2 regions of the Lysinibacillus sp. OF-1 genome follow, and region 2 is predicted to be linked to the other one. Evidence: predicted binding sites of a transcription regulator. Region 2 holds the regulator's gene; the other holds the start of a gene.
What was found. Region 2 encodes Rex, which represses fermentation and respiration genes when NADH is low (regulators of the CRP and FNR family bind a similar motif). Its sites were predicted from a motif close to TTGTGAAATATTTCACAA; they were not measured.
Positions count from the first base shown of each region.

Region 1: NV349_RS20030 (cytochrome ubiquinol oxidase subunit I) is a predicted target of Rex. The motif match lies at 2,387-2,404, and genes of this name have one in related genera.

Region 1 is NZ_CP102798.1:4,075,132-4,081,703, reverse strand. Features, by position in the region: gene gatB (Asp-tRNA(Asn)/Glu-tRNA(Gln) amidotransferase subunit GatB) at 1-391, shown strand, start outside; gene NV349_RS20040 (thioredoxin family protein) at 549-1,112, shown strand; gene NV349_RS20035 (diacylglycerol kinase) at 1,186-2,100, shown strand; gene NV349_RS20030 (cytochrome ubiquinol oxidase subunit I) at 2,655-4,001, shown strand; gene NV349_RS20025 (cytochrome d ubiquinol oxidase subunit II) at 3,998-5,023, shown strand; gene cydS (cytochrome bd oxidase small subunit CydS family protein) at 5,038-5,160, shown strand; gene rlmD (23S rRNA (uracil(1939)-C(5))-methyltransferase RlmD) at 5,270-6,572, shown strand, end outside.
Region 2 is NZ_CP102798.1:4,191,804-4,198,375, reverse strand. Features, by position in the region: gene NV349_RS20530 (ABC transporter ATP-binding protein) at 27-1,970, opposite strand; gene NV349_RS20525 (redox-sensing transcriptional repressor Rex) at 2,224-2,859, shown strand; gene NV349_RS20520 (twin-arginine translocase TatA/TatE family subunit) at 3,025-3,210, shown strand; gene tatC (twin-arginine translocase subunit TatC) at 3,228-4,052, shown strand; gene NV349_RS20510 (CPBP family intramembrane glutamic endopeptidase) at 4,130-4,894, opposite strand; gene groES (co-chaperone GroES) at 5,066-5,350, shown strand; gene groL (chaperonin GroEL) at 5,481-6,572, shown strand, end outside.

The DNA.
Region 1 (6,572 bases), 120 kb from region 2:
TGATGTTTCAGCTTACTTAAATGCGGAACAAAAAGACCTTAAAGATACTGCACTAACACCAGAAAACCTTGCTGAGATGGTGAAATTGATCACTGACGGAACAATTTCTTCTAAGATCGGTAAAAAAGTATTTGCTGAATTAGTAGAAAACGGTGGTTCTGCACAGGATATTGTGAAGGCGAAAGGTTTAGTTCAAATTTCTGATGAAGGTGCACTACTAGCCATCGTAACAGAAGTTTTAGATAACAATGCACAATCTATCGAAGACTTTAAAAATGGTAAAGATCGTGCGATTGGCTTCTTAGTTGGTCAAATTATGAAGGCAACAAAAGGTCAAGCCAACCCTCCAATGGTTAATAAATTATTACAACAAGAAATTGCCAAACGATAATACTCGTTGTAACATAATAGCCGAGAGAGCTTTATTGCTCCCTCGGCTATTAATTTTCAAAAATGTAACTAATTTGCAATTTATAACACTTAATAGTTGTTTAAAAAGAGTATTCATAGCAAAATATAGAATAGACAATAATAAGGGGGACGAGCCAATGAAAACTGAACAACAATATTTTCAAGAAGCTATTTCGATACAACAATATATGGAGAACATGACGACGTTGAAAGAAGAGAGCTTCCGTATTTATGATGGTTTTGAAGTGCCAACAAACGATGGCTTCATCGAATTACTAAAAGATAAGCAGCCAAAAATTTTAACCATTACAGAAGATTGGTGCGGAGACGCTATGTTAAACAATCCTATTATTCGTCGTGTTGCTGAAGCGGCAGGGTTAGAAATGCGTACCGTTTTTCGCGATGCTGATACAGAGTTAATTGATCGTTATTTAACAAACGGTGGTCGTGCTATCCCGATTTATCTGTTGTTAGATGATGCAGGTGAGGTTGTAGGAAAATGGGGACCACGTGCGCCTGAATTACAAGAGTTAGTCGTAACGAAACGAGCGAGTTTACCAGATAAAGAAGATCCAACATTTGAAGAAGCTCAAAAAGCTCTTTATGCAGAAATTCGAGAGGAAAATATCTCGAACTCAACTTACTGGACGTATGTCTATGAGGACTTTAAAAAACAGGTAACAAACGCATTACAAAAATAACAAGAGCATTGCAACATTTCAACGTAGAATTTCGTTGAATGAAATAGAATCTTATGAAGCAGGAAGGTATGTTATGAAACGAGCAAGAATCATTTATAATCCTACATCTGGACGCGAAGTATTTAAGAAACATCTACCAGAGGTGTTGGAAAAACTAGAGGTAGCAGGCTATGAGACATCCTGTCATGCAACAACATGTGAGGGAGATGCAACGCTTGCAGCAAAAAATGCGGTAGAGCGTGGTTTTGATATCATCATCGCAGTTGGTGGAGATGGCACATTAAATGAAGTTGTTTCAGGTGTAAGTCCATTTGAAAACCGTCCGAAAGTTGGTCTAATTCCGATGGGCACTACAAATGATTTTGCCCGTGCTGTGCATATTCCTCGAAATATTGATGAGGCTGTAGACATTATAATTCAAGGCGACACATTACCAGTGGACGTGGGTCTCTTAAATGGCGAACGCTATTTCATTAATATTGCTGCTGGGGGACGCATTACAGAACTCACTTATGAAGTACCAAGTAAAATGAAAACAATGCTTGGTCAGTTAGCCTATTATGTAAAGGCAGTAGAAATGATTCCATCCATCAAAGCTTCTCATATGCGTATTGAATATGATGGCGAAGTATTTGATGGGGACGCCATGATGTTCCTATGTGGTTTAACGAATTCAGTAGGTGGCTTTGAAAAACTTGCCCCTGATGCGAGTATTAATGATGGTTACTTTACAGTAATAGTACTGAAAAAAGTAAGCCTTCCAGAGTTTATTCAACTAGCTGCTATGGCATTACGAGGCGAACATTTAAATGACGATCGTGTCATTTATAAAAAAGCCAGCGTTGTCAAAGTCACGACTGAAAACGAAGTCCATCTTAACCTAGATGGCGAATATGGCGGAGACGCACCGGCTACATTTGAAAATCTGAAGCGTCACATTGAAATCTTTGTCCCACTTGCAGATATTCGAGAAGAAGACCGTATTTAATCAATCCAAAAAGCTCATCCTATTTTAGTTGGATGAGCTTTTTGGATTCTATCTGATCGTACTTATAAAAGTAAGGGATCTGCATATTAGGAAGTCCCCTAAAGAGAAAAGCTTCACCACTCCCAAAAATATCTACCCCCCCACACTCCCAAAGTTAACCTTCCCAATAGAAGCCGAAAACCAGAACTGTGCCACATAAGAATCTCTGAAAACCTACTTAATCCGATTGCTTCCTTTATTAAATTGGAATGGACTAAATTATACAATTTCATCTTTAGAACTTAGATTGTGAATGAATTTAGAAAAATGTTTGGCAAATGTGCGTATATTAGTTGAACAAAATTTGAAACCTTAATAATAGCCTGAAATTTCGGTCCGTTATTAAGGTTTTATTCGTTGTAATAGTGGAAAATGGGGGTATGGATAAGGGAAAGGAAGTGTTGCCTTTGTATAAGTCACAAGAAAAGAAACTTATATGGATAAGTTTTGGTGTTGCAATTATTATGCTACTTTCCATTCTTGGAAGAATATTTGGAAGTTAGGGGGGCAATGAGATGATTAATGAATCAGCAGTCTTTTGGAGTCGAGCATTAACGGAGTTAACATTATCGTTCCATATTATTTATGCAACGATTGGTGTAGGTGTCCCGTTGATGATTATGATTGCTCAATGGACTGGGTATAAAAAGAATGATGAGCATTATATCTTAATGGCGAGACGTTGGGCGCGTGGTTTTGTTATTACTGTGGCCGTAGGTGTTGTAACAGGAACTGCCATTGGCTTACAGCTTTCATTATTGTGGCCTAACTTTATGCAACTTGCTGGTCAAACGATTGCATTACCATTGTTTATGGAAACGTTTGCATTTTTCTTTGAAGCTATATTTTTAGGGATCTATTTATATACATGGGACCGCTTTGATAGTCAGAAAAAACATATGCTACTATTAATTCCTGTCGCTGTTGGAGCGTCGATGTCAGCGGTCTTCATTACAATTGTTAATGCTTTTATGAATGCACCACAAGGATTTGATATTGTAAACGGAGAACTTGTCAATATTCAACCTTTTTTAGCGATGTTTAACCCGGCCATGCCGACAAAGGTAGCGCATGTACTTGTGACAGCGTATATGACATCAGCATTTGTACTAGCAGCTATTGCGGGATACAGAATGTTAAAAGGCTCTAAGCATGTATACCATAAAAAATCCTTGCTTTTACTTATGAAAATTGGCTTAATTTTCTCCATAGCTGCTGCTGTAATTGGAGATTTTTCAGGAAAATACTTAGCTGAATATCAACCCGAAAAACTAGCCGCTGCAGAATGGCATTTTGAAACAGAGGGTAAAGCATCGCTTGTATTATTTGGTGTATTAGATGGAGAAGAAGTAAAATACGCTATTAAAATTCCGTATGCTTTGAGCATTCTTGCACATTTTAATCCTAACGCAGAGGTAATTGGCTTAGATCAATTTGCGGAGGAGGATTTACCACCACTCTATATTCATTATCTCTTTGATATTATGGTGTCCATTGGTATGTTTATGGTGCTAGTTTCATTACTTTATGTTGTAGGGAAAGCACGGGGCTGGCAGTTTATACATTCACGGTGGTATCGATGGATCATTGTGGCGGGTGGCCCACTCTCTATCATTGCCATTGAAGCAGGCTGGTGGCTTGCAGAGGTTGGACGTCAACCATGGATTCTTTATGGTTTGATGCGAACACCAGAAGGAGCCACAACGAGTGATCATGTGGATTTAATGCTGTTGTTGTTTGCAGGTGTATATGCAGTATTAGCGGTAGGAAGTATTGTCGTCTTGGTGCGAATGTTTAAAAAGAATCCAATTGAGCGTGAAATTGAAGATCGCCACTCTGAAAAAGGCGGTGACATCCTATGACGTTAGAGGTATTAGGTATTTCCGTATTATGGATTTTTCTATTTGGCTATGTCATTGTCGCATCCATTGATTTTGGTGCAGGCTTCTTCAACGCTTATAGCCTACTAATTGGTAAAAATCATATTTTAACAAATATTATTAAACGTTATTTATCGCCTGTCTGGGAAGTAACCAATGTCTTTTTAGTATTTTTCTTCGTAGGGATCGTTGGATTTTTCCCACAAACTGCTTTTTATTACGGAACGATTTTACTTGTGCCAGTCAGTATTTCGCTTGTACTGTTAGCAATTCGTGGCTCCTACTATGCCTTTGAATCGTACGGTACGCGAGGACATATAGGGTATACGCTGACATACGGTGTGGCAGGTTTATTAATTCCCGCTTCCTTATCTGTTGTTTTTGCCATTGCTGGTGGAGGCTATGTTGATCTGATTGATGGGCAACCTGTGCTAAACTACTGGACTTTATATACAAGTCCATTTGCTTGGAGCATTGTGGTACTGAGCATCGCTGCTGTGCTGTATATTTCAGCCGTATTTTTAACGTGGTATGCTCATAAAGCAAATGACGTAGAAGCGACTAAACTGATGCGAAAATATGCACTTGTTTGGGCAGCACCGTTAATGATTAGTGCACTGGGCATTATGTATGAAATGAAATCCATTAACCCAGAAAGTTATAGTCACATGGTGAATTTATGGTGGATGTTTGCGATTTCAGCTGTCTTATTTATTATTACAGTCATGCTCATTGCCATGCGTAAAAAGTACGGACTTGCAGTTGGGCTTCTTATTGCTCAATTTGCTGTAGCCTTCTTTGCATATGGGATAGCACAATATCCATACTTACTGTATCCGTATTTAACAATTTATGATAGTTTTACAAGCACACAAATGGCGGTTGCTTTAGTCATCGCATTTATTTTAGGGCTGTGCCTTCTTCTTCCTTCACTCTATTTATTGATGAAACTATTCTTGTTCAATAAAAACTATGTGACAGGAAAAGAAGACAATCACGCATAGGAGGAAATCAAGGTATGCAAAGTTTCTTAATTTTTTATGCACCTTTTATTGTCGTCATTCTTGGGATCTTGTGTGCATTTTGGTGGGCACCAAGGGATTATCATATTACAAAAGAGCAAGAAAAGAGTCGCGAATAGCGGCTCTTTTTTCAAGTTAGTGAGGAGAACAATATAACGGGCAAGTCTTGTTCTTTTTTCATTCGCCAACACATGCTACAATAAGGAGATTGAAATGGAGGATGTACGAATGTCAGCACCCGTGAAAAAAAATGATCGACTTTCAGTTTATATAGAAGATTTAACACATGATGGCAATGGCGTCGCAAAGGTTGATGGCTACCCACTATTTATACAAGGCGCACTTCCGAACGAAACAGCTGAAATACATGTGATGAAAACCTTGAAAAATTATGGCTTTGCAAAAGTTGTAGATATTATTAAGCCATCTTCAGATCGAGTAGTAGCACCCTGTGATTATTTCAAGCAATGTGGCGGCTGTCAACTACAGCATTTATCCTATGAGGGGCAGTTAAAGTGGAAAGAAAATATGGTGCGCAATGTGATGCAGCGCATTGGTAAAATTAATGCACCTGTTCTTCCTGTAAAAGGAATGGAAGAGCCTTGGCATTACCGTAATAAAGCGCAAATCCCCTTCTCTGTAAATGAAGAAGGACAAGCGATTGCAGGTTTTTATAAAACAAAAACGCATAGCATTGTAGATATGGATCGTTGCTTAATTCAAACAGGAGAAGCGGACGCCATTCTTGCAGGCTTGAAAAAGGAATTAACGGCGATAGGAATTCGCCCTTACAATGAGCATACACACGAAGGAATGCTGCGACACGTTGTCATTCGTAAAGCACGAGCAACAGGTGAGGTCATGGTTGTCCTTGTAACAAAAAAGAAAAAATTCCCACAAAAAGAGGCAGCCGTTGCAGTGATTCAAAGATTAGTTCCGAACGTTATGTCGATTATGCAAAATGTGAATAATGAAAAAACCAATGTGATTTTTGGTGATGATACCATCAATCTTTGGGGCAAGGACATCATTATTGATACAATTGGCGATGTACGTTTTGAGATTTCAGCTCGTTCCTTCTATCAAGTCAACCCAGAGCAAACAGAGGTCCTCTATAAACAAGCATTGGATTATGCTGACTTGCAGGGGGATGAACGCGTCATTGATGCGTATTGTGGCATTGGTACCATCTCTTTATTCCTGGCACAAAAAGCAAAGGCAGTCATGGGCGTGGAGATTGTCCCACAAGCAATTGAAGATGCTAAACGCAACGCAATACTCAATGGTTTTACAAATACTTATTTTGAGGCTGGCCCAGCAGAGGAAGTTATTCCAAGATGGTATAAGGAGGGCAAGGAAGCAGACGTACTAGTAGTCGATCCGCCACGCAAAGGCTGCGACGAAGCACTTCTAACTACCATTTTAGAGCAACGACCAAAACGAGTGGTCTATGTATCCTGTAACCCAGCTACACTAGCACGTGACCTTCGCATTTTGGAGGATGGCGGCTATCAAACACAGGAAATTCAGC
Region 2 (6,572 bases):
CGAGGCACATGGCTTAAAATCAGTAACTACATATTCATATTTTCAAGTTCCTCATTTAGCTCTAACCATTCTAATTCCAATCGCTCATGCTGTTCTTTAGCAGTAGCTAATTCGTCTTGAAGCTGTGAAATTTTTTCGTGATCCGTGAAAATTGCAGGGTCACAGAGAGCTTCCTCGAGCCTATCAATGCTAGCTGTCGTTTCTTGCATCTTCACTTCTAGTTCTTCAATAGTACGTCTAATTTGACGTTCGCGTTTTTTTGCCTCTTTATCAATTTTAGAGGTAGAAGTCTTATCAGGTAGGTCTTGCTGTACTTGTAGTTGGGAGGCAGCCTTCATTTGCGCTAGCTCCAACAGTTCCTGTTTTTTCTCTACATAATAATCATAGTCACCTAAATATTCAAATGATCCAGTTCCAGACAACTCCACCACTTTCGTTGTGATACGATTAATGAAGTAGCGGTCATGGGAGACAAATAGAAGCGTTCCAGGATAATCAATCAGTGCATTTTCCAGAACCTCTTTACTATCTAAGTCTAGATGGTTTGTAGGTTCGTCGAGAATTAAAAAATTGGCCTTTTGCATCATTAATTTTGAGAGTGCAAGGCGTGCTTTTTCACCGCCTGATAAAGAGGATACGGTTTTATCCACATCTTCTCCACTAAATAGGAAGCGTCCTAAGACAGTGCGAATATCTTTTTCATTCATGAGCGGCCATTCATCCCATAGCTCTTTCAAGACACTTTTATTGCTTGAAAGCTTTGCTTGCTCTTGATCATAATAGCCAATTTGTACATTAGTACCATAACGAATAGCACCTGCAAGAGGTGTTAAATCTTTCACAATTGTTTTTAATAATGTTGATTTACCAACCCCATTTGGTCCAACAAGGGCTATCCGATCCTCGCGAAAAGTGCGCAGGTTAATACCACTAGATATTAGCTGATCATCATAGCCGATTGTTAAATCATCGACGGATAAAACATCATTACCACTTTGACGTTCGATAGTAAAACCAAAACTAGCGGATTTCTCATCACCATCTGGCGATTCCATCCACTCAGTTCGTTCAAGCATTCTACGTCGACTTTGTGCCATTTTTGTTGTAGAGGCACGTGCAATATTCTTTTGGATAAAATCCTCTAGCTTGGCCTTTTCATCTTGCTGACGCTCAAAAAGTTTGACATCGCGTTCATAAGTTTTAGCCTTTTCATCTAAATAAGCACTGTAATTGCCTGTATATTTTGTAACACGATGACGTGACACCTCGTAGACAATGGAAACGACTTGGTCTAAGAAGTAGCGGTCATGGGAAACAATTAAAATAGCTCCTTCATAGCTCTTTAAATAAGATTCCAACCAAGATAATGTTTCGATATCTAAATGGTTCGTAGGCTCATCGAGAATTAAAAGGTCTGGTTTACTAAGTAAAAGCTTAGCCAGTGCTAAACGTGTGCGTTGTCCACCAGATAGTGAGCTGATGGGTTTATCATAGTCTTCGGGATAGAACTGCATTCCATGAAGCACTGAACGTATGTCCGATTCATATTGATAGCCGCCAGCATCCTTAAAAGTATGCTGTAGTTGATCGTATTCCGACATAACTTTCGCATACAGAGTGGAATTTTCGTAAACGGTAGGATCAGCCATCTGCTGTTCGAGCGAGCGGAGCGTTTGTTCTTGAGCTAAAAGCGGTTCGAAAATGGTCATCATTTCATCCCAAATAGTTAACGTAGAATTTAATCCAGCATGTTGCTCTAAATAGCCAACCTGAACGCCCTTTGGGATAATGATATCCCCAGAGTCATAGGACATTTGACCAGCGATTATTTTTAATAAAGTCGATTTACCTGCACCGTTTCGCCCTACTAAGGCAACGCGATCACGGTGTTGAACTTCTAATTTAACACCACTTAAAATTTCATCTGCAAGAAAGGATTTAGTTAGTTGATTGACCTGTAAAACAATCATTCTTGACACCTCAATTCTACCTTAGTGTAATGGATGAACGATTTGCATGCAATGTAGGTGCTTTACTTATTCCTAGCAGTCATGTAAGATTGAAACGATTTCTTTTTAGTTAGTTGCGTACAAAGCGCCATTAACTAAAGAGAAATACGCTAGTGGATTGCAAAAATGTTGTATATAGTTAAGGATAAATGTATTAAAATTAGTAGTTAAATACAGTAAAATTGATTGAGGTTCATCATAAGGAGGAGAAAGTTTGAAACAAGAATTAAAAATCCCACAAGCCACTACAAAAAGACTTCCTCTTTACTATCGATTTATTCAAAACTTTGCACAAGAAGGTATGGAACGTATTTCGTCGAAGGAACTGAGTGAAGCGATGAAAATAGATTCTGCAACGATTCGCCGTGATTTTTCTTATTTTGGCGCTCTTGGTAAAAAGGGCTATGGCTATGATGTGCAGCATTTATTACAATTTTTTAGCCAGACGCTTGATCAACATGAAGCGACAAAAGTAGCGTTAATTGGCGTGGGGAATTTGGGCAGTGCATTATTAAAATATAATTTTCAAAAAAACCATAATACACATATTGTCGTAGCATTCGATTCTAAAGCACCGAAGGATGGCAAAATGATTAGTAATATTCCTGTTTTTCATCCAGATTTGCTGGAGGAGAAGTATGCTGAATACGGTGCAGAGCTTGCGATTTTAACCGTTTCACCACGCTCCGCACAAAAAATGGCGGATCGTTTAGCAGCAATGAATGCAAAAGGTATTTTAAACTTTACACCAGAACGGTTAACAGTACCAGATAGAATGCAGCTCTTAACCATTGATTTATCGGTAGAATTGCAAGCGCTTATATATTTAATTCGTAATCAGGAAGTGTGAAAATAATACATATTTTTAAGTGTAATTCACCATTTCTGTCAAATAATATTTTTTAATAAAATGCGGGTAAACCTATGAGAGAGACGAAAAACTTTCACATATAATTAGTTAGCAAAATGGCGAAATATGCGTTAAAATGATGGATATAAAGAGGAGGTGGCTGTAATGGGTGGAATTGGTCCTATGAGCCTCATTATTATCGGAATTGTCGCGTTATTAATTTTTGGCCCTAAGAAGTTACCAGAGCTTGGTAAGGCATTTGGTTCAACACTACGTGAATTCAAAAATGCTACTAAAGGTTTAGCCGACGAAGATGATGATGACAAGAAAAAGAAAGAACTAGATAAGTAAGTTAGGATGTTTGAGGAATGAATCCAAAAGATCTAACTGTCATTGAGCATATAGAAGAATTAAGAAAACGGCTGTTCATTGTTGCCGTTTTCTTTGTTCTCGCTATGGCTGGCGGCTTTTTCGTCGCAAAGCCGCTTGTTAAATACCTTCAAATGACTGGAGCAAAATATAATATTGAGCTTCATGCATTTGACGTAGTCACACCACTTGCGATTTATATCCAAGTTGTTTTTATAATTGCCTTTATTCTTTCATCGCCAGTGTTGATGTATCAATTGTGGTCGTTTATTAGCCCTGGATTAAGAGAAGTAGAACGTAAAGCCACTCTAAGCTATATACCATATTCATTTCTATTGTTTATTGCAGGGTTATCTTTTTCGTACTTCTTACTCTTCCCGTATGTCATAAAATTCATGATGAATTTATCGAATGATTTGGAGATACAGCAAACCATTGGTATACATGAGTATTTTACATTTTTGTTTAAGCTTACAATACCTTTTGGTTTTCTATTCCAGTTACCGATTGTTGTTTTATTCTTTTCGCGAATTGGTATATTAAGTCCAGATTTACTAATTCGAATTCGTAAATATTCATACTTTGGTTTATTTGTATGTGCAGCGATTATTGCACCGCCTGAGTTGGCGTCACATTTAATGGTTTCTGTGCCATTGTTTATCTTGTATGAAATTAGTATTATGATTTCTCGGATTGGTTATAAGAAATATCTTAAATCAGAGGAAATTCGTTTAAAAGAAGAACAGGAAGCGGAGCAAAAGCGTCAGATTGAAGAGGCGCTTGAGCAGCAACGACGACAAATAGAAGAATTGAATCAACAGTAATAGATAAAGCTCGGTGCCCTCAATGGGACACCGAGCTTTTGTGTTCTAATTCCGCTTTACGATGACTTTACAAAAAATTATTGCATTTTTTCTAGTTCTTGAAGAAACTTTTGCAATGGCTCTGCATAGAATTGTACAAGTGTCACAAATCCATTAAGCATAACGTGTGCGATAATAGAAGTCCAAATGCGTTTTGTTTTGTGATATAAAAAGGCAAATATTAAGCCACAAATGGTATAAAGCAAGATATGCGAGAAGTCGAAGTGGATAATCGCAAAGAATATGGCACTTACTATAGCCGCCACCCAGAAATTTGTTGTTTGGACAAGCGAGCCAAATATGACTCTGCGGAAGACGAATTCTTCTAAAATAGGCCCAAATACAACAATCGCTAATATAGCAACGGGAGCACCTTGAGCTATAGCGACGATATCTGCGGTATTTTGGGAACCTCCTTCGATACCGAAAACAGCCATCTCAATAGCGGCACCAATCATTTGACCAAAGAACACGAGGAAGAAACCGAAGATTCCCCAAACAATTGTAAGAGGGATCGTTTCCTTTTTTCCTTGATAAATGTTCCAAAAGGCTTTATCACGAGATGTTAGGATTAAGCTTAAAATGAGCGCAATAGCAAAACTAAGGGCAATATACCAGCCTTGAGTAATGGGAGCCGCTTGTTCAGAAGCTAGACCAGTTATCTTCATAACGAGCTTATGAAACGGTAAGAGCAGCCATCTGCTTGAAATCTGCATCAAGATATAAATTAATAAGACATACAGGGCTGTTTTTTTATGTTTCGTTATTTTTTGAGAATTAGTCACAGTCAAAATCCTTTCCATTCATATGCTTCCTTTCTATTGTAGAGGAATATGGAAAGAAAACAAAATTTTTCGAAGTTCTGGCTTGCAAAAAAAAGTGTGATTGATTATCATAATAATTGTGTTAGCACTCATTGATATAGAGTGCTAATAAATTTTAACAATTATTTAATTATTAGGAGGTTGTTTCACTTGTTAAGACCACTAGGAGATCGTATTGTAATTGAACTAATCGAGGTAGAAGAGAAATCTGCATTCGGTATTGTACTACCTGACTCTGCAAAAGAAAAACCACAAGAGGGTAAAGTAGTAGCAGTTGGGACAGGTCGTGTATTAGAGAACGGGCAACGTGTAGAGCTTGACGTTAAAGTTGACGACCGCATTATTTTCTCTAAATACGCTGGAACAGAAGTTAAATTTGAAGGTAATGAATACCTAATTTTACGCGAAAGCGATATTCTTGCAATTATTGAATAAGTACATTATTCACACCTTAAATAAAGGTGAAGGCTTATTGTTTGTTTAACGAAAATGACAATAAGATGAAATTGATATAAATATATTGAAGAAGCTTAACGAATATTCCATTTCAGGAGGGTAAATTCTCATGGCAAAAGATATTAAATTCTCAGAAGACGCTCGTTCATTAATGTTACAAGGTGTAGATAAATTAGCGAATACAGTAAAAGTAACATTAGGACCAAAAGGGCGTAATGTTGTTTTAGAAAAAAAATTCGGTTCACCACTTATTACAAATGATGGTGTAACAATCGCTAAAGAAATCGAGCTAGAAAACCCATATGAAAACATGGGGGCAAAATTAGTAGCAGAGGTTGCTTCTAAGACAAATGAAATCGCTGGTGACGGTACAACAACAGCAACAGTATTAGCACAAGCAATTATTCGTGAAGGCTTGAAAAACGTTACGGCTGGTGCAAATCCTGTAGGTATCCGCAAAGGTATTGATAAAGCAGTTGCTGCTGCACTTACAGAATTACACGCTATTTCTCGTCCAGTAAGCAATAAAGAAGAAATTGCACAAGTTGCTGCTATTTCTGCTGCAGATGATGAAGTTGGACAACTGATCGCTGAAGCAATGGAGCGTGTTGGTAACGACGGCGTTATTACAATCGAAGAATCTAAAGGCTTCACAACAGAACTTGATGTAGTAGAAGGTATGCAGTTTGACCGTGGCTATGCTTCACACTACATGGTAACTGACACAGATAAAATGGAAGCGGTTCTTGATAACCCATACATTTTAATTACTGATAAAAAAATTACAAACATTCAAGAAGTATTACCATTATTAGAACAAGTGGTACAACAAGGTCGTCCATTAGTAATCATTGCTGAAGACGTGGAAGGTGAAGCACTTGCAACGCTTGTTGTGAACAAGCTTCGTGGTACATTCAATGCTGTAGCAGTAAAAGCACCAGGCTTCGGTGATCGTCGTAAAGCAATGCTTGAAGATATCGCTATCCTAACTGGTGGTCAAGTAATTACTGAAGAATTAGGCTTAGACCTAAAATCAGCGGATATTTCTTCACTTGGACGTGCAGCAAAAGTTGTTGTAACAAAAGACAACACAACAATCGTTGAAGGTGTTGGCGGTGCAGACGCAATCGAAGGACGCATTGGTCAAATCCGTGCACAACTTGCTGAAACAACATCAGAATTCGATAAAGAAAAATTACAA